Regions from separate parts of the Aquariibacter lacus genome, predicted to be linked through region 3. Evidence: predicted binding sites of a transcription regulator. Region 3 holds the regulator's gene; each other region holds the start of a gene.

Region 1 (7,194 bases), 190 kb from region 3:
CGGCTGTGCAAAGTCACCGTGCTGAGTTTCCAGCGCACAGAAGGAGTCCTCATGAGCCGATTCGTTTCCGTCAGCCTGCGGCGCCCCGCCTCGGTTGCCGCACTTGCTGTGATCGCCTTGCTGGGCGTGACGGTTCTGCCAAGTTACGCGGGTCAGTTGCCGCGTTGCACCGCTTCAGGATGGGCTTACCTGGGCGGTGACAGCAGTTCCATCTACGTCGGGCAGTGCCCCAGCAAGCCGGCATCCCGTGCTGATTCGCCAGCGGCGGCCGCGCCGAAGGCCACGCGTGATCCGCAGCTCGAGCATGAGACCAACAAGCCCACCCGGCCCGCAGCCAAGGGGGAGGCTCAGGGCTTGAGCTCGCCGCCCCAGCGCGGGGGGGCGAGCTGATCCTCGCTCGATGGCTGACCCTACTTGCCTTGACCCCGTTTCCATCACCGCCATGCACCTCCGTTCAGTCTTCCAGCGCGCCGCGCTGCTTCTTCCTCTGGGCTTTGCCTTGCCGGCGCAAGCCACTTCCGAAGACACGCGGATGTGGTTGCAAGGCATCGTCGAGGTGTCCGTGGGTGAGCGCACCCGGCTGGGGCTGGAGGTACAACCCCGCGTGCTCGATGGCGGTGAGCGGTTCGATCAAACGCTCTATCGTCCGTATGTCAGCTACGCGCTGAGTGATCGGTGGAGCGTTGCAGCCGGCTACCTTCACGCCGACATTCGCACCGCGGCAGGGGACGTGATCGAACGTCGGCCGTGGCAGCAACTGAGCTACGTCGGCAGGTCGGCAGGCGGGTTGAACTGGACTTTGCGGGCGCGGCTGGAGCAGCGGGACTTGTCCACGCAATCTGAAATTTCGCATCGCATTCGCTTACAAGCGCGCCTAACCCAGGCGCTGCCGCAGCAGCCGGGCTGGCATGCGCTCTTCAGCAATGAAGTCTTCGTCAACCTCAACGATCCTGCTTGGGCCGGGCCGCAGCATCTCGCGCAGAACCGCTTGCTGGTTGGTGCGATGTGGTCGCCGGTCAGCACGCGTCGCGTCGAGTTCGGATACTTGAACCAGTGGATTGACAACCTCGCTCCGCGTGAGAATTCGGTCAACCACGTGCTCTACCTCGGGCTGTATCAGCGCTTCTGAGCGATGCCGCCTGTCCACCGGCAGGCGGTCTGAGGCGTTGAAGGACCGGGGTGCAGACCCTGGGCTGGAACCGGATGGTGTCCGGAGCGGTCCGACGACTGCCCGTCGTTCTCGGGCAAACCTTGGCCTGTCCGATCTGGAGCACGCATGTCTTCCCCCCTGACCGAAACCCCTGGCGCGGTGGTGCCGCGCATGCACCGCAGCAGCCTTGTCATCGGCCTGGTCAGCGGCGGCCTGATCGTCGCAGCGGCCCTTGGCTTGCGTGCCGTGATTGCGGCGGACGATCCGCCGGCCGTGGCCGCCGCACCGGCTGTCCTGGCCGAAGCCGCGCCGGCCGCGCGGCCGACGGTGGAGGTCTTCGAGCCGGCCCCCGCAAGCCCGGCGCCTGCGGCCACCGAGCGCAAGCCCGCGCCGGTCGAGAAGGCCGCCGCGCCGCGCCCCGCGCCGGCCAAGGTGGCCCGGGCGGAAGCGCCCCCGCCTGCGACGGCCCGTCCGGCGCCTGAAGCTGCCGTGCCGGCCGCCGCCACGCCGCCTGCTGCGCCTGCGCTGTGCAGCGACTGCGCGCGGGTGATCGAGGTCCGCAGCGAGCAGCGCAAGGGCGAGGCCAGCGCCCTGGGCGCGATCGGCGGCGCGGTGGTCGGCGGCTTGCTCGGCAATCAGGTCGGCGGGGGCAGCGGCCGTTCGGTGGCGACGGTCGGCGGCGCCGTGGCGGGCGGCTATGCCGGCCGCGAGCTGGAGAAGCACCTGAAGAAGAAAGTCGTCTGGATCACCGAGGTGCGCCTGCCCGAGGGCGGCAGCCGCAGCTTCGAGCAGGCCACCGAGCCGGACTGGACGATCGGCGATGTGCTGGAGATCCGCGACGGCCGGCTGGTCCGGCGCTGAACGGGGACCGACCTGGCACCGACCGGGCATTTGAGCGGGCGCTGAGTGCCCGCCGCGCCAAGCGCGCTCAGCCGCCCGGCCCCAGCACGCGGCGCAACTGGATGGCCTCGGCCACGTCGCCGGGCTGCAGGGCCTCGCGGCCGGCCAGGTCGGCAATCGTCAGCGCCACCCGCAGCACGCGGTGGTGGCTGCGGGCGGACCAGCCCAGCCGGCTGCCGGCCTGCTTCAACAGGGCATCCACGGCGGCCGGCCGGCTCGCGCAGGCCGATTCCAGCGCCGCGGCCTCCAGCCGGCTGTTCAGCAGGCCCTGCCGCGCCTTTTGCCGGGCCTGGGCAGCGGCCACCCGTTCGGCCACTTGCGCGCTGGATTCGCCGGCCGGAGCGGCCAGCAGGGTTTCGGGCGGCAGGGCCGGCACCTCCACCTGAAGATCCAGCCGGTCCAACAGCGGGCCGCTGAGCCGGCCCTGGTAGCGGGCCACCGCCTCGGGCGTGCAGTGGCACAGGCCGCGGCGGTCGCCGGCCAGGCCGCAGGGGCAGGGGTTCATGGCCGCGATCAACTGAAACCGCGCCGGAAACTGCACGCGCCGCAGCGCGCGGGCGATCGCGATCTGGCCGGTCTCCAGCGGCTCGCGCAGCGCCTCCAGCGCGGGGCGGGGAAATTCCGGCAGCTCGTCGAGGAAGAGCAGGCCCTCATGGGCCAGCGAGATCTCGCCCGGCCGCGGCGGCGCGCCGCCGCCGACCAGGGCCGCCGCGCTGGCGCCGTGGTGGGGCGCACGCAGCACGCGCTCGCCGAAGCGTTCGGGCACGAAGAGGCCGGCCAGGCTCAGCACGGCAGCCGATTCGAGCGCGGCGGACTCGTCCAGCGGCGGCAGCAGGCCCGGCAGGCGCTGGGCCAGCATGGACTTGCCGCTGCCCGGCGGGCCGACCAGCAGCAGGCTGTGGCCGCCGGCCGCGGCGATTTCCAGCGCGCGCTTGGCGGCGGTCTGGCCCTTCACATCGCGCAACTCGGGGCCGGGGCCGGCGGCGGCCCGCTCGGGGGCCAGGGCGCGTGGCAGGGCCTGCGCGGCGTCGCCGGGCAGGCAGGCGCGGACGACATCCAGCAGATGATCGGCCGCGCAGACGCGCAGCCCCGGCACGCGTGCCGCCTCCTCGGCGCTGCGGCGCGGCAGGATCAGGCCCTGGGCGCTGCCCTCGCGGCGCAGCGCCAGGGCCAGGGCGAGTGCGCCGCGCACCGGCCGCAGCTCGCCGGCCAGCGAAAGCTCGCCCGCGCAGGCCCAGCCCTGCAGCGCGGCCGGATCGATCTGGCCGCTGGCCGCCAGCACGCCCAGGGCGATCGGCAGGTCGAAGCGGCCGCCTTCCTTGGGCAGGTCGGCCGGCGCCAGGTTGACCGTGACGCGCTGGTTGGACGGGAAGCTAAGGCCGCTGGTCAGCAGCGCGGCGCGAACCCGCTCGCGGGCCTCCTTGACTTCGGTGTCGGCCAGGCCGACCAGGGTGAAGGCCGGCAGGCCGTTGGCCAGATGCACTTCCACGGTGACGTCCGGCGCCTGGAGTCCGTCCAGGGCGCGGCTGTGGATGGTGGCGAGCTGCATGGTCGCCATGGTGCGCGGCCCGACGCGGGGTCTGCGATCCCGCTCGCGGGTGGGCTGCGTGCACTGTGCTGGTGCGTAAGCCGGACGCCCGCGCGACTCGGCCCGCCCTTGGGGCGCCCCGGACGCCCTGCAGCCCCCCGTGCGCCTTGCCACGCGGGAGCTGGGCGCTGGCACGGCTCGTGCAGACAGGCACAAGGCAGTTCGCTGCTGAACCTACGAACCAATCAACGGAGCCCACTCGCATGAAACTGAATGCCATCGCCCTGGCTGCTGTCCTGGCCGCCACCTCCTTCGGTGCCCAAGCTGAGGCCAAGTCTGACTGGACGGTCACCGGCAACGCGGGTCTGTTCACCGACTACCGGTTCCGCGGCATTTCGCAGACCGACAAGAAGCCGGCCTTCCAGGGCGGTTTCGACGTGGGCCACAGCTCGGGCTTCTACCTGGGCAACTGGAACTCGAACATCGACAGCGAGTTCTTCGGTGGCGCCAACCTCGAGCTGGACTTCTACGGCGGCTACAAGGGCGCGGTCGGCGACATCTCGTATGACATCGGCCTGCTGCACTACATGTACCCGAACAGCGACCGCAGCCTCGCCGAGAAGGTCAAGAACACCGAGGTCTACTTCGGCGCCAGCTACAGCATCGTCAGCGCCAAGTTGTACTACCCGCTGGGCGACTTCTTCAGCGCCGAAGACAACGTCGGTGGCGGCAATGCCGGTGGTTCCTACTACCTCGACCTCTCGACCGCCTACGACCTGGGCGGCGGCTGGGGCCTGAGCGGCCACATCGGCTACCAGAAGCTCAAGGGCGCAGCCAAGCTGGCCGAGATCGACGGCACCGTCACCTCGAGCTACGTCGACTGGAAGCTGGGCGTGACCTACGCGCTGCCCAACGGCTTCGTCGCCGGCCTGGCCTACATCGACACCAACCGTGACTACGCGGGCGTGGGCGGCACCAAGATCAGCGGCAGCACCGCGGTCCTTTCGCTGTCCAAGACTTTCTGAGTCTTGTCTTTCTTGAGGAGACCGACATGAAGATGGTGACCGCCGTCGTCAAGCCCTTCAAGCTTGATGAAGTGCGTGAAGCCCTCAGCGCCATCGGCGTGCAGGGCATCACGGTGACCGAAGTCAAGGGCTTCGGCCGCCAGAAGGGCCACACCGAGCTCTACCGCGGTGCGGAATACGTCGTGGACTTCCTGCCCAAGGTCAAGATCGAAGCGGCCGTGGACGATGCGATCGTCGACCGCGTGATCGAGGCGATCGAGACATCGGCCCGGACCGGCAAGATCGGCGACGGGAAGATCTTCGTGTCGTCCCTTGAACAGGTCGTGCGCATCCGCACCGGCGAAACCGGCAAGGATGCGCTGTAAGCGCGCCCTGCCCAAGAACCCAGGAAGAAGACAACCATGCGCAAACTGATTGCTCTGTGTGCCTTGGGAATGGCGCTCCTCGGCTTTGCCGGGGTGGGCCATGCCCAGGACGCGGCGTCCGCCCCGGCGGTCGTCGAGGCGGCCTCGGCCGTCGTGGAAGCGGTGGCCGAAGCCGCTGCGGCCGAACCCGCGGCGGCCCCGGCCCCCGTGCCGAACAAGGGCGACACCGCCTTCATGACGATGGCCACGGTCCTCGTCATCCTGATGACCCTGCCCGGCCTGGCCCTGTTCTACGGCGGCTTGGTGCGCAGCAAGAACATGCTGTCGGTGCTGATGCAGGTGATGGTGATCTTTGCCCTCATCTCGGTGCTGTGGGTGGTCTACGGCTACTCGGTGGCCTTCACTGCGGGCACGCCCTACTTCGGCAGCCTGTCGAAGGTGCTGCTGGCCGGTGTGACGCCTGAATCGCTGGGTGCGACCTTCAGCAAGGGCGTCTACATCCCCGAGCTGACCTTCGTCGCCTTCCAGGGCACCTTCGCCGCGATCACGACCGCGCTGATCATTGGCGCCTTCGCCGAGCGCATCAAGTTCTCGGCCGTGCTGCTGTTCTCGGTGCTGTGGTTCACCTTCAGCTACCTGCCGGTGGCGCACATGGTCTGGTACTGGGACGGCCCAGACGCGATCACCGACGCCGACACGCTGGCGACCGTGACCGCCAACGCGGGTGCGCTGTGGGCCAAGGGCGCGCTGGACTTCGCGGGTGGTACCGTCGTGCACATCAATGCGGCGGTGGCGGGCCTCGTCGGCGCCTATGTGGTGGGCAAGCGCATCGGCTACGGCAAGGAATCGATGGCGCCGCACAGTCTGACGCTGACCATGGTCGGTGCCTCGCTGCTGTGGGTGGGCTGGTTCGGCTTCAACGCCGGTTCCAACCTGGAAGCCAACGGCATCTCGGCGCTGGCCTTCATCAACACCGTGGTCGCGACGGCCGCGGCGACGCTGAGCTGGATCGCCGGTGAAGCGCTGATGAAGGGCAAGGCCTCGATGCTCGGCGGTGCCTCGGGTGCGGTGGCCGGCCTGGTCGCCATCACCCCGGCCTGCGGTTTCGTTGGGGTTGGCGGTGCGCTGATCATCGGCCTGATCGCCGGCGTGGTCTGCCTGTGGGGCGTGAGCGGCCTGAAGAAGCTGCTGGGTGCGGACGATTCGCTGGATGTCTTCGGCGTCCACGGTGTCGGCGGCATCGTCGGCGCGCTGCTGACCGGCGTGTTCGCCTCGCCGGACCTCGGCGGCACCGGCATCTGCGACTACGTGGCCAACACCTGCGGTGGCTTCCCGGGCATCGGCGCGCAGTTGATGATCCAGGCCGAGGGTGTGCTCTACACCATCGTGATCTCGGGTGTCGTCTCCTTCATCGCCTTCAAGCTGGTTGACCTGATCGTCGGCCTGCGGGTGAGCGAAGAGGAAGAGCGCGAAGGCCTCGACATCAGCTCGCACGGCGAGACGGCCTACAACAAGTGATCGACTAGGCGATTCCGGCCCCGCGGGCCGGAACCGTCGGCGTCAGCTCCCGACAAGGGGCTGCCTTCGGGCAGCCCCTTGTCTTTTGGGCCTTGCACCCGCATGTGCTGACATGGGCTGTTGCTTCGTTCGCCCCGCCTGCCCTTGCCCCTGGCAGGGCCGTTGCGGCGGCTGCCTAGAATTTCAGCTTCTCCTGACGCCCTCCCGGGCCCGCCCACCATGGTTCCGCACCTCATCACCGCGCTCAACGGCCCGATCAACGAGCTGGAGCAGCGCATCCTGGAATCCATGCCGGCGATCGAGCGCTGGTTCCGCCTCGAATGGATGGAGCACACGCCGCCCTTCTACACCTCGGTCGATGTGCGTAATGCCGGCTTCAAGCTGGCCCCGGTCGACACCAACCTCTTCCCCGGCGGCTGGAACAACCTGACGCCGCAGATGCTGCCCCTGGCCGTGCAGGCCGCGATGGCCGCGATCGAGAAGATCTGCCCCGAGGCCAAGAACCTGCTGCTGATCCCCGAGAACCACACCCGCAACAGCTTCTACCTGACCAATGTCCAGCGTCTGGTGCAGATCTTCACGCAGGCCGGGCTGAATGTGCGGCTGGGCTCGCTGGACCCGACCGTCATCGCGCCGACCACCCTGGCCCTGCCCGACGGCGGCGAGCTGTGTGTCGAGCCGCTGATCCGCGGCAAGCGCCGCCTGGGG
Region 2 (7,194 bases), 280 kb from region 3:
CTGCCATGAGCCCACGCCTCGCCCAGCGCCTGCTGATCGTCCAGACCCTGCTGCTCGTGCTGCTGCTGTGGGGCGGCGTCTACTTCGCGCGCGACGAGTTCCAGCTCGCCACCGAAGCCGAGGAGGAAGAGATTCCCACCGCCGACCACCTGCGCGATGTCGGCGCCGGCGCGCCCCAGGTGGTGCTGAGCGCGACCGCGCAGCGCCATGTCGACCTGCAGGTCGCCCCGCCCGAGGCCGGCGGCCTGCGCGCCAGCCGGACGCTGCGGCTGGAGGTGCTGGACGCGCAGGCCCTGCTGGCGCCGCGTCAGGCCTGGCTGGCCGCCAGCGCCGCCGAGGATGCGGCCCGGCTGGCCCGCGACACCGCAAGCCGCGAAGCCGCCCGCATGCAGGCCCTGCATGCCGACGGCCAGCAGGTTTCGACCCGCGCGCTGGAAGCCGCGCAGGATGCGCTGGCCCGGGCCGAGCTGGCCCGCGCCGCCGCCGAGACCGCCCGGCGCGCCGCCGCCGAATCGGCCCAGGCCGCCTGGGGACCGCGCCTCGGCGCCTGGCTGGTGGCGCCCGAGGGCAGCCCCGGCGCCCAGGCCTGGGCACGGCTGATCGACGGCCGCGACGTGCTGCTGCGCGCCGCCTGGCCGGCCGAGGCCGAGCTGCCGGCCTCGGCCGAGCTTGAGCTGGCGCGGGCCGATCTGCCCCCGGCCCGCCGGCGCGCCGAGGCCCTGGGCGCCGCCCCCGCAGCAGCCGCCGGCACGCTGCCACCGGGCCTGCGCGCCCTGCTCTTCCGCGCGGGCGGCGGCAGCTTGTCCGCCGGCCAGGTGGTCGACGGCCATTTGCTGCTGGGCCCGGCGCTGGCGGGTGCCTGGGTGCCGGCCAGCGCCCTGATCTGGCATGCCGGCCAGCCCTGGGTCTACCGACAGGAGGCGCTGGCCGAGGCCGCCTCCGGACCGGCCCCGGCCGGCCATGGGGACGACGATGACGACGACGACGAGCTGGCCCCCGCGGCAACCGCTGCCGCCGGCCCGCTGCAAGCCTTCCGCCGCCAGGCCCTGCCCGGGGCCGAGCGCGAGCCCGGCGCGTCGGGCCGCTGGTTCCTGCCGGGCTTCGACGCGACGCAGCCGGTGGTCGTGCGCGGCGCGCAACTGCTGCTGTCCGAAGAGCAGAAGGGCCTGCTGAAGAACGAGAACGACGACTGATGATCGCCGCCCTGCTCCGCTTTTCGGTCCGCCGGGCCGGCCTGGTCGTCGGCCTGGCCCTGGCCCTGCTGGGCCTGGCCCTGGCCCAGCTTGGCGAGGCCCGGCTCGATGTCTTCCCGGAATTCGCGCCCGCCCAGGTCGTAATCCAGACCGAGGCGCCGGGCCTGGGCACCGAGGCGGTCGAGGCGCGCGTCTCGCAGCCCATCGAGCAGGCTGTCTCGGGCCTGGTCGGCCTGCAATCGCTGCGCTCGCAGTCCATCCCGGGCCTGTCGGTGGTCACGCTGATCTTCGACGAGCGGGGCGAGCTGCACCGCAACCGCCAGCAGGTGGCCGAGCGCCTGGCCCAGACGCGCGGCCTGCCCGAGGGCGTGGTGCCGCACATCACGCCGCTGACCTCCTCGGCCTCGACGGTGCTGGGCGTGGGCCTGACCTCCAAGACGCTGGACGGCGTGGCCCTGCGCAGCCTGGTCGACGGCGTGCTGCGGCCGCAGTTGCTGGCGGTGTCGGGCGTGGCTGATGTGAATGTGTTCGGCGGCCTGCAACGCCAGTGGCAGGTGCAGCTCGACCCCGAGGCCCTGGCACGCCTGGGCCTGGGCCTGGACGAGCTGGTCGAGGCCCTGCGCGCTGCCGGGGGCAGCCGGCCCGCCGGCTTCGTGGAGACACCCAACCAGCGCGTGCCACTGAAGCTGCTGCTCGGCGGCGAGACGGCCGCGGCGCTGGAATCGGCCGTCATCGGCCGGCACGGCGGCCAGCCGGTGCGCCTGGGCCAGGTGGCGCAGTTGCGCGAGGCCGGCGCGCCGCCCTACAACGGCGCGCTGATCAATGGCGAGCCCGGCGTGCTGCTGATGATCCAGGGCCAGCTCGGCGCCAACACCCAGCAGCTCACCGAGCGGCTCGACCTGGCGCTGGCCAGCATCGAGCCGGCGCTGCGCAGCCAGGGTGCCGAGCTGCACCGCGACCTGTTCCGACCGGCGCGCTTCATCGCCACCGCGGTGGGCCATGTGCAGCGCGATGTGCTGATCGGCTCGGCGCTGGTGATCGGCGTGCTCTTCCTCTTCCTCTACAACGTGCGCACGGCGGTGGTCTCGGTGGTGGCGATCCCGCTGTCGCTGATGGCCGCGATCACCGCGATCACGAGCGCCGGCATGAGCCTCAACATCATGGTGCTGGGCGGCCTGGCGATTGCGCTGGGCGAGGTGGTCGACGACGCGATCATCGACAGCGAGAACATCTTCCGCCGCCTGCGCGAGCACCGCGCCGCGCCCGACGGCCGGCCGCTGTGGCAAGTGGTCTACGAGGCCTCGATGGAGGTGCGCGCCTCGGTGGTCTATGCCACCTTCATCGTCGCCCTGGTCTTCGTGCCGCTGCTGACGCTTTCGGGCGTGGCGGGCAAGCTCTTCGCGCCGCTAGGTCTGGCCTACATCGCGGCCATCCTGGCCTCGCTGGCGGTGGCGCTGACGGTGACGCCGGCGCTCTCGCTGCTGCTGCTGGGCGGCCGGCCGCTGCCGGCGGGCGATCCGCCGCTGATCGCCTGGCTCAAGCCGCGCTACGGCCGCCTGCTGCTGGCGGTGGAGCGTCATGCCCTGCCGGTGCTGATCGGCACCGGCCTGCTGATGGCGCTGGGCCTGGCGGTGCTGCCGCTGCTGGCCGGCCGCTTCATCCCGCCGCTCAAGGAAGGCCACTACATCGTGCACATGGCCGCGATCCCCGGCACCTCGCTGGGCGAATCGCTGCGCCTGGGCAAGCGGGTCAGCGAGACGCTGCTGGCCATCGACGGGGTCGAGTCGGTCGCGCAGTGGGTGGGCCGCGCGCAGGACGGCGCCGACACCTTCGGCCCGCACTACAGCGAGATCGAAGTCGAGATCGGCCAGAAGTCCGGGCCCGAGCAGGCGCGCATCCTGGCCGACATCCGCCGCAGCCTGTCGGGCGACGATGGCGACGAGGACCGCAGCGACGAGGAGGCCGCCGGCAGCGCCGGCTTCCCCGGCCTGCAGTTCGGCGTGAACACCTTCCTGACCGAGCGCATCGGCGAGACCGTGAGCGGCCACCCGGCCGATGTGGTGGTGCAGCTCTACGGCCCCTCACTCGATGCGCTGGACCGCGACAGCCAGGCGGTGGCCGCCGTGCTGGCCGCGCAGCGCGGCGTGCGCGACGTGCAGCAGCTCGCGCCGCCGGGCACGCCCGAGCTGGCCATCCGCTTGCGGCCCGAGGCCCTGGCCCGCCACGGCCTGAGCGCCGGCGAGGTGATGCAGGCCGTGCAGATGGCCTACGACGGCCTGACCCTGGGCGAGGTGGCTGGCAGCGACCGGCTCGGCGGCCGGCCCGCGCCGCTGGTGCTGACCCTGGCCCCCGAGGCCCGCCAGGACCTGGGCCAGGTGCGCGAGCTGCCGCTGCGTGCCCGCGATGGCCGCCTGCTGCGCCTGGCCGAGGTGGCCGATGTCGAGCTGGGCCAGGGCCGCTACAAGATCCTGCGCGAGGGCAGCCGGCGGGTGCAGACCGTGGTGGCCAACATCGATCCGCGCCGCGACCCCGAGCGCTTCGTCGAACGCCTGCGCCAGGACCTGGCCGAGCGGGTGCAGCTCGCACCCGGCCACCACATCGAGGTCACCGGCGCCGCCCTGGCCCAGCGCGCCGCCCGCAGCGAGCTGCTGGCCGCCGCCCTGCTGGCCAGCCTGGGCGTGGCGGCCCTGCTCTACCTGGCCTTCGGCTCGCTGCACCATCTGGTGCTGACCTTCATCAACCTGCCCTTTGCCCTGATCGGCGGCGTGGTGGCGGTGCTGGCCGGCGGCGGCGGGCTGAGCCTGGGCTCGGTGGTCGGCTTCGTCACGCTCTTCGGCATCACGCTGCGCAACTCGATCATGCTGGTCTCGCACTACCAGCAGCTTGTCGAGGTCGAGGGCCTGCCCTGGAACCTGGCCACCGCCCTGCGCGGCGCGCAGGAACGCCTGCCCTCCATCCTGATGACCGCCCTGGTCACCGGCCTGGGCCTGGCGCCGCTGGCCCTGGGCAGCGCCGAGCCGGGCCGCGAGATCGAGGGGCCGATGGCCACCCTGATCGTCGGCGGCCTGATCAGCTCGACCCTGCTCAACCTGCTGGTGCTGCCGACGGTGCTGCTGAAGTTCGGCCGCTTCCGCAGCGCGGCGCAGGCTGCGGCGGGACCGGCCTGAGCGCATCCGCCCCGTTTCGGCCCCGTTTCGCGTCCGTATCGGCCCGGGATGGGCCGGGGATGGCTCCGCAAGGGGGCAGCGCAGCCTTGCCACAGTGCATCGCGCACCGGCATGGAACGCGAGTTGCAAGCCCCGCCCGCCAATCGCCCGAGGTCGGGCGACGGCGCACCGCAATAGCGCTCACAACACCAATCAAGTGCAGACGAGGTCGGCATGGACGAACTGAAAGCGGGCAGCGATACGCTGTTCATCCTCCTGGGCGCCATCATGGTGCTGGCCATGCATGCTGGCTTTGCCTTCCTGGAGCTGGGCACCGTGCGGCACAAGAACCAGGTCAATGCCCTGGTCAAGATCCTGGTCGATTTCGCCGTCTCGACCCTGGCCTATTTCTTCATCGGCTATGCCATCGCCTACGGCGTCGGCTTCCTGGTGCCGGCCGCCGAGCTGGGCGCGCGCAACGGCTTCGAGCTGGTCAAGTTCTTCTTCCTGCTGACCTTCGCGGCCGCCATCCCGGCCATCGTCTCGGGCGGCATCGCCGAGCGGGCCCGCTTCAATCCGCAGCTTGCTGCAACCTTCGCCATCGTCGGCTGCATCTACCCGCTGTTCGAAGGCATGGTCTGGGGCGGCCGCTTCGGCATGCAGGAGCTGCTGACGGCCTGGTTCGGCCAGCCCTTCCACGACTTCGCCGGCTCGGTCGTCGTGCATGCGGTGGGCGGCTGGATCGCGCTGCCGGCGGTCATCCTGCTCGGCGCGCGCAGCGGCCGCTACGGCCGGGACGGCCGGGTCAGCGCCGCGCACCCGCCCTCGAACATCCCCTTCCTCGCACTCGGCGCCTGGATCCTCACCGTCGGCTGGTTCGGCTTCAACGTGATGAGCGCGCAGACCATCGACAAGGTCAGCGGCCTGGTCGCGGTGAACTCGCTGATGGCCATGGTCGGCGGCACCCTCGTCGCCTGGGCCCTGGGCCGCAACGACCCGGGCTTTGCCTACAACGGCCCGCTGGCCGGCCTGGTCGCCGTCTGCGCCGGCTCGGACCTGATGCATCCGCTGGGCGCGCTGGCCACCGGCGGCGTCGCCGGTGCGCTGTTCGTGAAGATGTTCGTCATCACGCAGAACAAGCTGAAGATCGATGACGTGCTCGGCGTCTGGCCGCTGCACGGCCTGTGCGGCGCCTGGGGCGGCCTGGCGGCCGGCCTGTTCGGCAGCACCGCGCTCGGCGGCCTGGGCGGGGTGAGCTTCGGCGCGCAACTCGTCGGCACCCTGGCCGGCGTGCTGGTGGCCGTGATCGGCGGCACCCTGGTCTACGGCCTGATCAAGGCCGCGGTGGGCCTGCGGCTGGATGCGGAGGACGAATACCTCGGCGCCGACCTGGCGGTCCACAAGATCCGCGCGACGCCCGAGCGCGAGGGCTGAAGCCGGCCGCGGGCGGCCCCGCCGCCCGCCCGGCCCGGGCGCGCCTCAGACGCCCGTCGAGCCGAAACCGCCCGCGCCGCGCACGCTGCCGGCGCTGAACTGCTCGACCACCCGCAGCGCCGGCCGCAGCACCGGCACGAAGACGAGCTGCGCAATGCGCTCGCCCGGCTGCACGGTGATGGCCCGGCCGCTCTCGGCCGGATTGCGGTTCCAGGCGCTGATGTAGAGCTGGGCGCTGTAGTCCGCATCGATCAGGCCGACCCCGTTGCCCAGCACCAGGCCCTTCTTGTGGCCCAGGCCGGAACGCGGCAGCACCATCGCGCACAGGCCCTCGGCATTCATGTGCAGCGCCAGGCCGCTGGGGATGAGCACGGCCGGGGCCTGCGGCTCCAGCGTCAGCGGCGCATCGAGGCAGGCGATCAGGTCGAGGCCGGCCGCCAGCGCCGTCTGGTAGCGCGGCAGGCCCCAGTCGTTCAATCGCGCGTCGAGCACGCGGATCTCGATCTCGTTGGGCAGGGACATCGGAACGGCTCGCGGCGAAGGGCCAGGATTGGTAGGCCGGGTGGGACTCGAACCCACTGTCGAACGATTATGAGTCGCTTGCTTATACCGCTTAAGCTTCCGGCCCCCGGGGCAGGCGCGCATTGTGGCGCGGCGTCGGGGCGGCCCGCCGCCCTACTTCTGGCTGAGCGCCTGGCCGACCAGGCGCGAGGTGATGTCGACGATCTGGATCATGCGCTCGTAGGCCATGCGGGTCGGGCCGATCACGCCCAGGGTGCCGACGACCTGGCCGTCGACCGTGTAGGGCGCGGAGACGACCGACAGCTCTTCGTAGGGCACGAACTGGCTCTCGCCGCCGATGTAGATACGCACGCCCTCGGCGCGGCTGGAGACTTCCAGAAGACGCATGAGCTGGGTCTTCTGCTCGAAGAGCTCGAACATCTTGCGCAGGCTGCCGAGGTCGCTGGAGAAGTCCTGCACGGTCAGCAGGTTGCGCTCGCCGCTGACGACGAGCTGCTCGGCCGGCTCGCCCGCGGCGGCGCTGCCCATCTGCACGGCGGCCTGCATGAGCTGGGCGATCTCACCGCGCAGCGCATCCACCTCGGTGTGCAGCTTCTCGCGCACCGCATCCAGGGTCAGGCCGGCGTAGTGCGCATTGATGAAGTTGGTGGCCTCGATGAGCTGGGCGGCCGTGAAGTCCTGCGAGGTGACGATGAGGCGGTTCTGCACATCGCCGTCCGGCGCGACCAGGATGACCAGCACGCGCCGCTCGCCCAGGCGCAGGAACTCCAGGTGGTGGAAGACGCCGGCCTTGCGCGGCGCCGTGATCACGCCGACGAAGTGCGACAGGCTCGACAGCATCTGCGCGGCATGGGCGATGACGCGCTGCGGCTGGTCCGGCGCCAGCGGCGCCGCGCCCT
Region 3 (7,194 bases):
CGCGCTGCGGCGGGCGGCACGCGGGTCGGGGCGGCCGTAGCCGGCGGCGGGGGCACCGTCCTCGCGGCGCAGCGAGCCCGTGCCCTTGGGGTCGATGCGCTCGCCATAGGGCGGGTTCAGCATCAGGGTGCCGGCGGCGGCCGGCGGCATGCGCTGCAGGGCATCGGCGGTCTTGATCTCCAGCGCGGCCCGGCCGCCAGTGGCTGCGGTGCCGAGCACGCCCGCACGCTGGGCATTGCGCAGCGCAAAGTCGCTCATGCGGAAGGACACATCGCCGGCATAGACCTGCACGGCCGGGGCGTGGACGGCCGCCACCGCCTCGCCGCGCAGCGTGCGCCAGGCCTCGGCGACACGCGCCTCGCGGAAGGGCAGCAGGCGCTCGAAGGCGAAGCGGCGCTGCAGGCCGGGCGCGATGCCGCAGGCAAGCTGCGCCGCCTCGATGGCGATGGTGCCGCTGCCGCAGACCGGGTCGAGCAGCGGGCCATCCTGTTCGCGGCCCTGCCAGCCGGCGGCGACCAGCATGGCGGCGGCCAGCGTTTCCTTGAGCGGGGCCTCGCCCTGGTCCTGGCGCCAGCCGCGCTTGAACAGGGCCTCGCCCGAGGTGTCGACGTAGAGCGTGGCCTCCTCGGGACCGAGATGCAGCAGCAGCGGCAGGTCGGGCCAGCGGGTCTCGACATCGGATCGCTCGCCGAACTGCTGGCGCTGCTGGTCGCAGACGGCATCCTTGATGACCAGGGCGGCGAACTTGATGCTCTGCAGCGGCGAGCGCTGCGCGCTCACATCGACGCGCAGGGTCTCGCGCGGCGAGATCCAGGCCGACCAGTCGACGCTGCGGCCGAGGGCGTAGATGTCCTCCTCGTCGCGGTAGGGCGCATGGGCGACCGTCCACAGCACGCGCTGGGCCAGACGGCTGTGCAGGTTGAGCGTCATGGCCTCGGCCTCGCGGCCGCGCGGCAGGGCCACGCCGCCGCGGCGGCTCAGCCCATGAGCCCGGGGGCACAGTCGCTGCACCTCTTCGAGCAGCAGGGCTTCCACGCCGGCAGCGCAGGGCAGGAAGAGGCCCTGGACGTCGGCCGGGTCGCGGGCCGGGGCCTGGGCGCGGGGACGGTCCTGCGGGGGGCGCTGGGAGCGACCGTCGTGGCCTGGATGGGCGGGGCCACGCGACGTGGCCTGGGGGGCGGCGCCGTCGCGGCGGCCCCGGGGATCAGGACGGTTCACAGGGCCTTGCGCAGGTTGGCGGGGGCGATCTTGAGGGCTTCGCGGTACTTCGCGACGGTGCGGCGGGCGACCTGGATGCCTTGCTCTTCCAGCATCTGGCTGATCTGGCTGTCGGACAGCGGCTTGCCCGGGTCCTCGGCCGCGACGAGCTGCTTGATGAGCGCGCGCACCGCGGTGCTGGAGGCATTGCCGCCCGCTTCCGTGTTGAGCGAGCTGCCGAAGAAGTACTTCAGCTCGAAGGTGCCGTAGGGTGTGGCCATGTACTTGGCCGTGGTCACGCGGCTGATGGTGGATTCATGCAGGCCGAGCTCGTCGGCGATCTCGCGCAGCACCAGCGGCTTCATCGCGATCGCGCCATGGCTGAAGAAGTTCTTCTGCCGCTCGACGATGGCCTGGCTGACGCGCTGGATGGTGTCGAAGCGCTGAAGGATGTTCTTCATGAACCAGCGCGCCTCCTGCAGCCGCGCGCTGAGGGCCGGCGCGCCCTCGCCGCCGCCGCTGCCGCCGCGTCCGCCGCGGTGCTGGCGCAAGGCCTGGGCATAGAGGTCGTTGATGCGCAGCTTGGGCATCACGTCGGGGTTGAGCACCACCTTCCAGCCGCGGCCGAGCTTCTGCACGATCACATCGGGCACGACGATGTTGGCCTCGGCCTTGGTGAAGGGCCGGCCGGGCTTGGGCTCGCAGCTTCGGATCAGGGCCTGGGCCTCGCGCAGCAGGGCCTCGTCGGCGCCGGTGGCGGCGGTCAGCTTGCGGGTGTCGCGGCGGGCCAGCAGCTCCAGGTGATGCTTGGCGACCAGGATGGCGATGACCTGCGCCTCGCTGCGCGGCTTCTGCCGCAGCTGCAGCACCAGGCATTCGGCGAGGTCGCGGGCGCCGACGCCGCAGGGCTCCAGGCTGTGCAGCCAGCGCAGCGCGCAGCGCAGGCGGTCGAGCAGCAGCTCGCGGGCTTCCTCGTGGGCCGCGCAGGCGTCCGGGTCCTCGGGGTCGGGCTCGCCGCCGGCCAGCGCGGTGGCGATGTCTTCCAGCGGGTCGGCCAGGTAGCCGTCCTCGTTGAGCGACTCGATCAGCACCATCACCGCCGCGCGGTCCTCGGGCGAGAGGCGCATGCCGAGCAGTTGCTCGCGCAGATGCTCTTGCAGGCTGGGCGCGACGGTGTTGCGCTCGCCGGGGTCGAGCTCATCGCCCTCCGGCGCCGGGCCGCTGCTGGCCGCGGCAGTCATCGGCGTCTCGCCGATGCCGTCGAAGTCCTCGCGCTCGGTGCCGTTCTCCCAATCCTCGCGCTCGGTCGCGCCGAACTCCATGGTGTCGGTGCCGGCCGGCTCGGGCTCAGCGTCTGAGCCTGTGCTGCCGGAACTTTCCCAGGGCTCGTCGCTGCGCTCGGCCGGGGTGCTGCGCTCGGCCAGCGGGGTGGTGGACAGCTCGTAGGCGTTCGGCGCCTCGTCGTCGACTTCGAGGAAGGGATTGGCCTCCAGCATCTGCTCGACTTCCTGATGCAGCTCCAGCGTCGAAAGCTGCAAGAGGCGGATCGACTGCTGCAACTGCGGGGTCAGCGCAAGATGCTGCGAAAGGCGAACCTGGAGGGAGGGCTTCATGCGCGGTCGGGAACGGAGACGGTCGGGGCAACAGTCGCGGGGGAAGCCGGGGCGCGGATCAGGGCAGGCAAGGCGGGCAGAGCGGGCAGGAGATGCAGGGGTGGCGGGCAGCGCTCACATGCGGAAGTGCTCACCCAGGTAGACCTTGCGCACATCGGCGTTCTCGACGATCTCGTCGGGCCGGCCTTCGGCCAGCACGCGGCCCTCGCTGATGATGTAGGCGCGGTCGCAGATGCCCAGGGTTTCGCGCACGTTGTGGTCGGTGATCAGCACGCCGATGCCGCGCGACTTGAGGAAGCCGATGATGCGCTGGATCTCGATCACGGCGATCGGGTCGACGCCAGCGAAAGGCTCGTCGAGCAAGATGAAGCGCGGCTGCGTGGCCAGGGCGCGGGCGATCTCGACCCGGCGGCGCTCGCCGCCCGACAGGGCGGGGGCCGGCAGTTCGCGCAGGCCCTCGATCGACAGCTCGCGCAGCAGGCGCTCAAGCTGCTCGGCGATGCGCGCCTCGGTCCAGGGCTTGCCGGCGGCGTCAAGCTGAAGCTCCAGCACGGCGCGGATGTTCTGCTCGACCGTCAGGCGGCGGAAGATCGAAGCCTCCTGCGGCAGGTAGGACAGGCCCATGCGCGCGCGGCGGTGGATGGGCATGCGCTCGATGCGCTGGCCGTCGAGCTGGATCTCGCCGCCATCGGCGCGCACCAGGCCGACGATCATGTAGAAGCTGGTCGTCTTGCCGGCCCCATTGGGGCCGAGCAGGCCGACCACCTCGCCGCCGTCGACAGCCAGGTGCACTTCCTTGACCACCGTGCGCGGGCCGTAGCGCTTGTGCAGGCCGCGGGCCTGCAAGCGGCTGGCCGGCGCGGCGGCGGTCGCGCTGCGGACGGGGGCCTCGGGCAGGGCGGTCGTCACCGGCTGCCCCCGGCGGCCGGCGTCTCGCGCGGGGTGAGCACGCCGCGCACGCGGCCGGTGCCGCCGCCCGGCGTTGCGCCACCCTGAACCTGGAAGACCTCGCTGCCGTTGTCGTAGGTGATGACGCTGCCATTGACCTCGTCAGCCACCGTGCTGCCGCGCAGGCGGCGCATCACGGCCTGGCCGACCAGCTTCACGGTGTCGGCGCGGCTGTCGTATTCCAGGCGCTCGGCCTCGCCCTCGATGAATTCCTCCAGGCCCTCGCGCTTCTGGCGGAAAGTGGCGCGCCTGGCGCCGCCGCTGGCCACGGCGATCTGGTGGCCGTCCTTGCCCTGGCGCACTTCGACCTGGGCGGCCTTGATCACGATGCTGCCCTTGGTGATCTCGACATTGCCGCTCAGGGTGTGCACGGCCTTGAGATCGTCGACCCGGGCGGTGTCGGCACTGAAGGACAGCGGGGCCTGGCGGTCGGCCCGCTCGGCCTGGGCGGTCGGCAGCAAGCCCAGCAGGGCAGCGACCACCAGCAGGCTCGGGAGCGGGTGCAGGCCCCGGGGGGCAGCGGTCAGGAGGGACACGTCGCGGGCTTTCATCGGCATGAATCTTGCTGCCGATTCTAGGGCCAGAGCCGCGCTTGTCTCGAAGGAAGCGCTCACGTCCGTCGAAGCGGGCCCGACGCGTCCGGCTACCATCTCTCCCCCCTTTCCGATCATTCACTCGATGGGTGGAGTCCGATGAGCGCAACAGCCCCCAATCCGCCGCAGGCCTGCGCGTCCGACACCCCGATCCCGCCCGTGCGTGACGCACGGCAGGCCGTGGAAGGTCACTACACCTCGGGCGTCCGGGCGTACTACGACCAGAACACCCAGGCCTACCTCGACGGCTTCGGCGAAATCTTCCAGGGCAGCCGCCCGGCCTCGACCGAGGACCTGATGCGCCACATTGCCGAGGGCGCACGCATTCACGACGGCTTGCGCGTGCTTGACGCCGGCTGCGGCGTCTGCGGTCCGGCGACCTGGCTGGCCGGGCACCACGACCTGAAGCTCGAAGCGCTCACCCTGTCCGAGGTGCAGGTGCAGGCCGGCCGCAAGCGGGTGGCCGCCAAGGGCTTGCAGGACCGCGTCTCGGTGCGGGTCGGCGACTTCCACCGCCTGACCGACCTCTACGCCGAGAACAGCTTCGACCGCGTGCTCTTCCTGGAGTCGATCTGCCACGCGCAGGACTACCGCGCCGTGCTGCACCAGGCCTGGCAGGTGCTCAAGCCGGGCGGCCTGCTCTACATCAAGGACTTCTACGGCCAGGACTTCCGCACCCGGCCCGAGCTGGCCGCGCAGCACGCAGCCGACATGCGCAAGCTCAACGAGGTCTACCAGCTCGTCATGCCGGACCTGCCGAGCCTCGTCGACGTGGTGCTCGAACCCGGCTTCAAGCTGCACTACGTGCGCGAGCCGGCCTATGTGGCGGTGTTCGAGCCCTGGCTGAATTTCGAGCAGCGCATGGGCAAGAGCTGGTCGCCGGAGATCTCCTACCTGGAGCTGATCACGGCCGTCGAGATCCTGGTCCGCAAACCGGCGTGAGCGCGGCCCCGGCCCGCCCGCCCGCCGGGGCGGCGCTTGGCGCGCTGCTGGCGCCGCTGGTCACGCTGGCGCGGCGCGAGCTGCAAACCCGCTATGCCGGCACCCGGCTGGGCCGCATCTGGGCGCTGCTGCAACCGCTGGCGACGATGGCGATCTACCTGACCGTCTTCGTCCTCGTCATGGGCGGCGGGCGGGACACGGTCGATGCGCGCCAGTACGCACTCTTCATCCTGGCCGGCCTGCTGCCCTTCCAGGCCCTGGCCGACGGCCTGCAGCGGGCCTGCGGCAGCCTGCGTCAGGACAAGCCGCTGCTGGAGGCCGCCACCTTCCCGGCCGAGGCCATCCCGCTGGCCCGCGTGGTCGGCGGTGCACTGCCCGAGCTGCTCGGCCTGCTGCTGCTGGGCCTGGCCTGCGCGGTCTGGGGCCCCGGCCTGGGCGTGTCGGTGCTGGCCCTGCCCCTGCTGTGGCTGGGCCGCGTCGGCCTGACCGCCGGCCTGGCGCTGTGGATCAGCGTGATCGCGATCTTCATCACCGACACCGGCGAGATCCTCGGCTTCGCGCTGACCGCGCTGCTCTTCCTCACCCCGGTGTTCTACGGCATCGACCAGGTGCCGGCCTGGCTGCACCCGCTGCTCTGGATCAATCCGCTGCACCACGTCGTGGAGGCCTACCGCGACGTGCTGCTGCAAGGCCGCTGGCCCTGGGGCCACGGCGGCGCGCTGCTGCTTTGCGTGCTGCTGGCCGTGGGCAGCGGCCGCTGGGCCTTCGGTCGCTGCCTGGATGCCGTCCGCGATGAGCTCTGAGCTGCGCCCCGGCACCCTCATCGTCCGCGGCGCGGGCAAGGCCTACCGGCGCCACAGCCAGGACGCAGGCGGCCTGTGGCGCGCCCTGCGCGGCCAGCACGACGCGGCCACGCACTGGGTCGTCCGGGGGGTCGACCTGCATCTGGCGCCGAGCCAGTCGCTCGGCCTGGTCGGCGACAACGGCGCCGGCAAGACCACGCTGCTCAAGCTGCTGGCCGGCGCGCTGGCGCCGACCGAGGGCGAGATCCGCCACGCCGGACGGCGCGCCGTCATGCTGCAGCTCGGCGGCGGCTTCCATCCCGAGCTGAGCGGCCGCGAGAACCTGCGCATCGGCTGCGCGGTGATGGGCCTGGGCGCGCAGGAGGTCGAGCGGCTGATGCCCGAGATCATCGATTTCTCCGAGCTCGGGCCGGCGCTCGACCAGCCGCTGCGCACCCTGTCCTCCGGCATGCAGCTCAGGCTGGGCTTCGCGCTGGCCACGGCGGTGCGGCCCGACCTGCTGATCGTCGACGAGCACCTGTCGGTGGGCGACCAGCATTTCCAGCGCAAGTGCCTGCGGCGCATCCTCGACCTGCGGGCCTCGGGCTGCACCCTGGTGCTGTGCTCGCATGCCGCCTACTTGATGAGCGAAGTCTGCGAGCAGGTGCTGTGGCTGCACGAGGGCCAGCCGCGCATGCTCGACCGCGCCAGCGCCACCCTCGCCGCCTACGACAACCATGTGCGCGCCTGCGACGCCGAGCGCGGCGCCGCGCCGCTGAGCGCGTCGGCGCCGCCGCCGGTCGCGGGCGAAGGCTGCGAGGTGCTGCGGGTCGAGGCGCTGGGCGAGGTGCGGCAGGGCGTGATCTCGCCGGGCCAGCGCCTGGTGATCGAGGTCGACGCGCAGATTCCCGAGGCGCAGTGGGCCCGGGGCGTCGACCTGGGCATGCTGCTGATGCGCAATGACGAGCTGGGCTGCGTGCCGCTGAGCTCGCAGACCCTGGCGCAGGGCGAGATCTGGCAGCCCATCGGCCCGGCGCGCTACCGCGCGCGCTGCGTCATCGACGAGCTGCCGCTGCTCTCGGGCCGCTACAGCGTCAACCTCGCGCTGCTCGAACGCGG
Region 4 (7,194 bases), 360 kb from region 3:
CGCCGGTGAACTCGATCGAAAGGTGCAGGCCGCGGGTGGCGATGAAGAAGACCGCGGCGACGAAGGTGAGCAGGGAGATCGCGTTCAGCACCAGGGCATGGCGCATGAAGGGGATGTCGCTGCGGATGCGGAAAAGCTCCATGGGAGGTCCTTGGGGAATCGCGCTTCGGGACGGCCTCAGCCGCGCGGGGCCGGGGTCGAGCCGGGAGTCGTCGTCTGGGGCTTCCAGACCTGGCCGATGGACACCGTCTTCAGCTTCTTCTGGCGGCCGTACCAGAGGTTGACCAGGCCGCGCGAGAACAGCACCGCCGAGAACATCGAGGTCAGGATGCCCAGGCAGTGCACGACGGCAAAGCCGCGCACCGGGCCGGAACCGAAGGCCAGCAGGGCCACGCCCGCGATCAGCGTGGTGATGTTCGAGTCGAGGATGGTCGCAAAAGCCCGCTCGTAGCCGAGGTGGATGGCCGTCTGCGGCGCCGCGCCATTGCGCAGTTCCTCACGAACCCGCTCGTTGATCAGCACGTTCGCGTCGATCGCCATGCCCAGGGTCAGGGCGATGGCGGCGATGCCCGGCAGCGTCAGCGTGGCTTGCAGCATCGACAGCACGGCCGTCAGCAGCAGCAGGTTCAGCGCCAGCGCCAGCGAGGAGAACACGCCGAACAGCATGTAGTAGGCGCACATGAAGACCGCGATGGCCGCGAAGCCCCACATCACGCTGTTGAAGCCCTTGGCGATGTTCTCGGCGCCCAGGCTCGGGCCGATGGTGCGCTCCTCGATGATCTCCATCGGTGCGGCCAGCGAGCCGGCGCGCAGCAGCAGCGCGGTGTCATTGGCTTCCTGCGTCGTCATGCGGCCGCTGATCTGCACCCGGCCGCCGCCGATCTCGCTGCGGATCACCGGCGCGGTCACCACCTCGCCACGGCCCTTCTCGAACAGCAGGATGGCCATGCGCTTGCCGACGTTCTCGCGCGTCACGTCGCGGAAGATGCGCGCGCCCTTGCCGTCGAGCGTCAGGTTGACGGTCGGCTCCTGGGTCTGGCCGTCGAAGCCGGGCTGGGCGTCGGTCAGGTTCTCGCCGGTCAGCACCACGGCCTTCTTGACGACGATGGCCTGGCCGTTGCGGTCCTGGAAGCGCTCGGTGCCCAGCGGCAGCACGCCGCCGTTCAGGCCGCCCAGGGCCTCGGGGCTGTCGTCGACCATGCGCACTTCCAGCGTGGCGGTGCGGCCGATGATGTCCTTGGCCTTGGCGGTGTCCTGCACGCCGGGCAGTTGCACCACGACGCGGTCGGCGCCCTGCTGCTGGATCACCGGCTCGGCCACGCCGAGTTCATTGATCCGGTTGTGCAGGGTGTTGATGTTCTGCTTGAGCGCCTGGTCTTGCAGGCGCAGCGCGGCCTCGGGCTTGAGCGTGGCGCGCAGCAGCAGGTCGCTGCCGTCGGCGGCGTCGGCGAAGTTCAGGTCGGGCAGGGCCTCCAGCAGGGCCTCGCGTGCCTTGATGCGGGTTTCGGCATCGCGGAAGCGCAGGTCGATGCGGCGGCCTTCGCGGTTCACGCCGGCATGGCGGATGCCCTTGTCACGCAGCACGGTGCGCATGTCGGCGCCCAGGGCCTCGATGCGGCGGTCCAGGGCCGCGGGCATGTCGACCTGCATCAGGAAGTGCACGCCGCCGCGCAGGTCCAGGCCCAGGTACATGGGCAGGGCATGCAGGCTGCCCAGCCAGGCCGGCGAGCGGCTGACCAGGTTGAGCGCGACGATGTAGCCGGGGTCGGCCGGGTCGGGGTTCAGGGCCTTGGCGATCGCGTCCTTGGCCTTGATCTGGGTGTCGGTGTTCTCGAAGCGGGCGCGGATCGAGCTGCCTTCGAGCTGCACGAAGTCGGCATTCACCCCGGCTTCGCGCAGCGCGCCTTCCACGCGCGGCAGCAGCTCGGCCGTCACCTTGACGGTGGCCTTGCCGCTGGAGACCTGCACCGCCGGCGCCTCGCCATAGAGGTTGGGCAGCGCGTAGAGCAGGCCGACGACCAGCGCGACCACCAGGATCGCGTACTTCCACCAGGGATAACGATTCATTGCCTCATCCTCGCAGGCCCCGTGCAGGGGGCTTCTTCTTGGGGGCAAGGCCGCGGCGCCCGGCGGGCGTCCGCGGCCTTGCGGTGGGGCTCGGGGGCGGCCGGCGGGCCGCCCGGATCACTTCAGCGTGCCCTTGGGCAGCACCTGCACCACGGCTTGGCGCTGGATCTGGACCTCGACACCGTCGGCCAGTTCCACATGCAGGATCGCCTCGCCCAGCTTGCTCACCCGGCCCAGCAGGCCGCCGCCGGTGACGACCTCGTCGCCCTTGGCCAGGGCGTCGATCATGGCCTTGTGCTCCTTCTGCTTCTTCATCTGCGGCCGGATCATCACGAAGTACAGCACCACGAACATCAGCAGCAGCGGCAGCATTGACAGCAGGCTGGACTCCGGGCCGCCGGCAGGCGCGGCGGCGGGGGCGGTCTGGGCAAAGGCTTGGGCAATGAACACGATCGGATCCTTCGTGGAGGGGTCGGTTGGGTCGCGGGCCGGCCCGCGCGGGCGACCGGGGCGGCGCACGGCTCACCGTGGCGCGCCGGGCGCATGAAGCGCGGGATTGTAGGTGGGGGCCTCCATGGCCCCGAACGCCGCCTGCGGCGCGCGCCCGGCCCGGCCTACATCGCCGCGCCCTGGGCGGCGCGCGGATGGTCCAGCGCCTCGGCCAGGCGGCCGAGCATGGCCCGGCAGTCGGCATGCGACTGCGGCCCGCCCAGGCACAGGCGCAGCGCATCGGGCGGGTCGCCGTCGGTCGAGAAGGCGACGCTCGCGACCGCGCCCACGCCCTGGTCGCGCAGCCAGGCGGCCAGCTCGACCGGCTGCCAGGGCGGGCCCAGGCGCAGCCAGGCATGGAAGCCATCCTCCGGCGCGATCAAGCCCGGCGGCCCGCCGGGCGCGCCCTGGGTGCGGGCCGGCATCACCGCGCCGAGCAGCTCGCGGGCCAGGGCCTGGCGCTCGCGGCCGATCTGGCGCACGGCGTCCAGCATGCGCGCGGCGGTGCCGTCGCGCAGCCAGCGGGTCGCCAGCGCATTGCTGAGCGGCGAGGCCATCACCGACAGGCCGCGCAGCGTGCCGGCCAGGCGCTCGGCCTCGCGCGCGCTCGGCGCGGCCACATAGGCGGTGCGCAGGCCGGCGCCGAAGCACTTCGACAGGCCGCTCACATACCAGCCCAGGCCCGGCGCCAGGGTGGACAGGGCCGGCGCATCCAGCCGCGCGGGCAGCATGGCGTAGGCCTCGTCCTCGATGATCGGCACGCTGTGATGCAGGGCCAGGTCGGCCAGCAGCTCGCGGCGGGCGCGGCTGATGGTCAGCGTCGAGGGGTTCTGCAGCGTCGGGTTCAGGTAGAGCGCGCGGGGCTGCAAGTGCTTGCAGGCATGTTCGAAGGCCAGGGCGCTCGGACCTTCCTCGTCGCAGGGCAGGGCATGCAGTTGCACGCCCAGTTGCGCGGCGATCGCCTTGAGCCCCGGGTAGCCCAGGCATTCCACGCAGATCAACTGCCCCGGCCGCGCGAACTGCGAGATCAGCGCCACCAGCACGCTGTGGATGCCCGGCGCGACCAGGGTGCGTTCGGCCGTCACGCCCGGCACTTGCGCAGCCAGCCAGTCGGCCCCGGCGGCGCGGTCCTCGGCGCTGCCGCCGAAGGCCTGGTAGCGCAGCAGCGCATGCAGGTCGGCCTCGCCGAACACGGCTTGCGCGCCCTCGCGGATGCGCGCCAGCAGGGCCGGGTCGTCGGGCTCGGGCGGCAGGTTCATCGTCATCGCTGCGCCGCCGCGCAGCGGCAGGGCCGGCGCGCTGCCGCGCACATAGCTGCCGCGGCCGCTCTGTGCATCGATCAGGCCGCGGCGCTGCGCCTCGGCATAACCCCGCGCGACCGTCGTGTAGTTCAGCCCGGTCGCCTGGGCCAGCTCGCGCAGCGTCGGCAGGCGGTCGCGCGCGACCAGGCGGCCGCTGCGCACGTCCTCGGCGATCAGCTCGGCCAGCAGCAGGTAGGCCGGCCGGTCGGGCTGCTGAAGGCGGCGGCGCCAGTGGGCCGGCAGGGGGCTCATGCGGGGCGGGCTCTTGATTGCAGGCGCATGCCGACTTGATTGCATGAGACGTGCCGGCCCCGGCCCGCCGGCCGGCCGCACCAGCACGGCTTGATCGCGCGGCTTGATTGCAGATCCGCCCCTGCGCCGGTGCGGCCGCGCGCCACCTGCCGGTGCGCCCGATCGCGAGCCTCCATGCCGGTGACCGGCCGGTCACGGGTAATCCCGTAGTGCATCCGCCCGCCAACGTGCGGGCCGCGGCGCGGCGGCACCGGCCTCGTCGACAGGCCAGGCCCATGGCGGCGGCTTGATCGGCACTTGATTGCAGGCCCGGGCCTGCGCCGCGGCCCGGGCATGGCACGGCCGATGCAATGCAGGACGGTGCCGAGCCGCGGGGCCGGCCTTCCTTCCTGCTGTCCCGCACCGCCCATCCCCTGGAGCCGCCATGCCCAAAGTCACCCTGCCGATGCGCCAGAAAGGCGATGTCCTTGTCGATTACGAAGAGAAGGTCTTCGAGGACGTGAAAGCCCAGCCGGGCGAGAAGGCCCTGGTCACCTTCCACACGGTGGCCTTCGAAGGCTCGATCGGCCTGGTCAACCTGCTGCAGGCCCTGCGCCTGCTGCGCAAGGGCTTCGAGACCTCGGTGCTGCTCTACGGCCCCGGCGTCACCCTGGGCGTGCAGCGCGGCTTCCCGACGATCGGCGACGAGGCCTTCCCCGGCCACCTGAACTTCAACAAGCAGATCGAGAAGTTCATCGCCGAAGGCGGCAAGGTCTACGCCTGCCGCTTCGCGCTGCAAGCGCTCTACGGCCACAGCGAGAAGAACCTGATCGAGGGCGTGATCCCCATCAACCCGCTGGACGTGCTGGACCTGACCCTGATCCACCGCCGCGACAACGCCTTCATGCTGCACAGCTGGACCCTGTGATGCCGCGCCCCGCCGCGGCCCACGGGTCGTGGCGGGGCCGCCGCGCCACGCGCTGCCCACCAACTGCCTCCGCCCATGCTGCCCCACCGCATCGTCCGCGCCGCCGCCGTGCAGCTCGCGCCGGACCTGGACCGCCCCGCCGGCACCACCGAGCGCGTGGTCGAGGCCCTGGCCCAGGCCGCGGCCAGGGGGGCGCAGCTCGTCGTCTTTCCCGAGACCTTCGTCCCCTACTACCCCTACTTCAGCTTCATCAAGCCGCCGGTGGCGATGGGCGCCGACCACCTGCGCCTGATGGCCCACGCCCCGCGCGTGCCGGGCCCCGAGGTGGAGGCCGTGGCCGCCGCCGCGCGCCGCCACGGCCTGGTCGTCGTGCTCGGCATCAACGAGCGCGACGGCGGCAGCCTCTACAACGCCCAGCTCGTCTTCGATGCCGATGGCCGGCTGCTGCTGCACCGCCGCAAGATCACGCCGACCTACCACGAGCGCATGGTCTGGGGCCAGGGCGATGCCGCCGGGCTGCGGGTGGTCGACACGGCGGTCGGCCGCGTCGGCGCCCTGGCCTGCTGGGAGCACTACAACCCCCTGGCCCGCTATGCGCTGATGGCCCAGGGCGAGGAGATCCACGTCGCGCAATTCCCCGGCTCGATGGTCGGGCCGATCTTTGCCGACCAGATGGAAGTCGCCATCCGCCATCACGCGCTGGAATCGGGCTGCTTCGTCGTCAATGCCACCGGCTGGCTGCATGAGGTGCAGATCGCCAGCATCACGCCCGACCCCGCCCTGCAGAAGGCCCTGCGCGGTGGTTGCTGCAGCGCCATCGTCTCGCCCGAGGGCGTGCACCTGGCGCCGCCGCTCAAGGAGGGCGAGGGCATGGTCGTCGCCGACCTCGACTTCGCGCTGATCGACAAGCGCAAGCGGATGATGGATTCGGTCGGCCACTATGCCCGGCCCGAGCTGCTGAGCCTGGCGATCAACACCCGGCCGGCGCAGGCGGTGGTGGGCATGGCGGGCGGGCCGCCGGGGGCTGCGGCGCCGGCTGCGGCCCTGGCATCGACGCTGTCACCCTGCCCAGTCCCCGCCGCGCCGGCTGTGCCCGCCGAGCTTGCGCCGGTGCGTCCCCTCGACCCGACCGCGCCCCCGCCCGCCGCCGCGGCCCGCCCCGCCCAGGTGCCGGCTGCCCAGCCGGCCCGGCCCTGATCGCCCCTGCCCGCTGCCCCCTGGAAGGACGCCCCGCCATGGCCACCGCCTCCGTCCCCACCCCCGCTGCCCGCGTGCTGATGAGCGAGTTGCAGGCCCAGGGCCTGCGCCTGCTCGACCCGCAGGCCGGGGCCGCCAGCCGCCGCGGCGGCGCCGGGCCCAGCGACCACCAGGCCGTCACCGTCGACGGCCACACCGTGATGGTGCCGGTGCACACCGCCCAGGCCTTCGCTTCCGCCTATGCGGCCGAGGCGCCGGGGGCCGATGGCCGCAGCGTGCTCAAGCGCGGCGGCATCCCGATTGCCGAGATCCGCTTCACCGCCGAACCGCGCTTCTATGCGCGGCAGACCGCCGACGGCATCCCCTACCGCCAGATCGCCACCCTGCACGGCCGCGACGTGCTGGCCACCACCGTGCTCCAGACCTGCATCCGCTACGAGAGCCGGCGCAAGGCCTGCCAGTTCTGCGCGATCGGCCAGTCGCTCGCGGCCGGCCGCACCCTCGCGCACAAGACGCCGGCCCAGCTTGCCGAGGTGGCCTGCGCCGCCGTGCTGCTCGACGACGTCAAGCACATGGTGCTGACCACCGGCACGCCGCCCACGCCGGACCGGGGCGCGCAAGTCCTGTGCGACAGCGCGGAAGCCATCACTGCGGCCATCGCCGCGCTCACCCCCGCCCGCAGCCTGCCCCTCCAGGCCCAGCTCGAACCGCCCGACGACGACCGCTGGTTCGCGCGCCTGCAAGCCGCCGGCGTGGCCACCGTCGGCATGCACCTGGAGCTGGTCAGCCCCGCGCTGCGCGACAAGCTGATGCCCGGCAAGGCCAGCGTGCCGCTGTCGCGCTACTTCAGCGCCTTCGAGGCGGCGGTGGCCGTCTTCGGCCGTGGCCAGGTCAGCAGCTACCTGCTGGCCGGCCTGGGCGATCCGCCCGAAGCCATCCTGGCGATGTGCGAGAAGCTGATCGCGATCGGCGTCTACCCCT

What was found. Region 3 encodes sigma-54, which starts transcription at its own class of promoters, with help from an activator protein. Its sites were predicted from a motif close to TGGCANGNAANCTGCTTT; they were not measured.
Region 1: a site for sigma-54 is predicted at 3,768-3,785, ahead of JI742_RS01200 (TorF family putative porin). Genes of this name have one in related genera too.
Region 2: a site for sigma-54 is predicted at 4,473-4,490, ahead of JI742_RS03330 (ammonium transporter). Genes of this name have one in related genera too.
Region 4: a site for sigma-54 is predicted at 4,444-4,461, ahead of JI742_RS00410 (MSMEG_0572/Sll0783 family nitrogen starvation response protein). Genes of this name have one in related genera too.

What each region holds. Positions count from the first base shown of each region.
Region 1 is NZ_JAERRA010000001.1:254,186-261,379, reverse strand. It holds gene JI742_RS01220 (hypothetical protein) at 52-390, shown strand; gene JI742_RS01215 (DUF2490 domain-containing protein) at 401-1,129, shown strand; gene JI742_RS01210 (glycine zipper 2TM domain-containing protein) at 1,277-2,011, shown strand; gene JI742_RS01205 (YifB family Mg chelatase-like AAA ATPase) at 2,079-3,599, opposite strand; gene JI742_RS01200 (TorF family putative porin) at 3,842-4,603, shown strand; gene JI742_RS01195 (P-II family nitrogen regulator) at 4,630-4,968, shown strand; gene JI742_RS01190 (ammonium transporter) at 5,005-6,486, shown strand; gene gshA (glutamate--cysteine ligase) at 6,706-7,194, shown strand, end outside.
Region 2 is NZ_JAERRA010000001.1:729,562-736,755, reverse strand. It holds gene JI742_RS03345 (TolC family protein) at 1-9, shown strand, start outside; gene JI742_RS03340 (hypothetical protein) at 6-1,193, shown strand; gene JI742_RS03335 (efflux RND transporter permease subunit) at 1,193-4,360, shown strand; gene JI742_RS03330 (ammonium transporter) at 4,574-5,773, shown strand; gene dut (dUTP diphosphatase) at 5,819-6,295, opposite strand; tRNA gene JI742_RS03320 (tRNA-Ile) at 6,325-6,401, opposite strand; gene hrcA (heat-inducible transcriptional repressor HrcA) at 6,449-7,194, opposite strand, start outside.
Region 3 is NZ_JAERRA010000001.1:448,955-456,148, reverse strand. It holds gene JI742_RS02125 (THUMP domain-containing class I SAM-dependent RNA methyltransferase) at 1-1,053, opposite strand, end outside; gene JI742_RS02120 (RNA polymerase factor sigma-54) at 1,215-2,810, opposite strand; gene lptB (LPS export ABC transporter ATP-binding protein) at 2,925-3,719, opposite strand; gene lptA (lipopolysaccharide transport periplasmic protein LptA) at 3,716-4,294, opposite strand; gene JI742_RS02105 (SAM-dependent methyltransferase) at 4,451-5,293, shown strand; gene JI742_RS02100 (ABC transporter permease) at 5,290-6,096, shown strand; gene JI742_RS02095 (ABC transporter ATP-binding protein) at 6,074-7,194, shown strand, end outside.
Region 4 is NZ_JAERRA010000001.1:88,152-95,345, reverse strand. It holds gene secF (protein translocase subunit SecF) at 1-142, opposite strand, end outside; gene secD (protein translocase subunit SecD) at 178-2,067, opposite strand; gene yajC (preprotein translocase subunit YajC) at 2,185-2,517, opposite strand; gene JI742_RS00415 (aminotransferase-like domain-containing protein) at 2,682-4,109, opposite strand; gene JI742_RS00410 (MSMEG_0572/Sll0783 family nitrogen starvation response protein) at 4,534-5,016, shown strand; gene JI742_RS00405 (Nit6803 family nitrilase) at 5,092-6,213, shown strand; gene JI742_RS00400 (MSMEG_0568 family radical SAM protein) at 6,294-7,194, shown strand, end outside.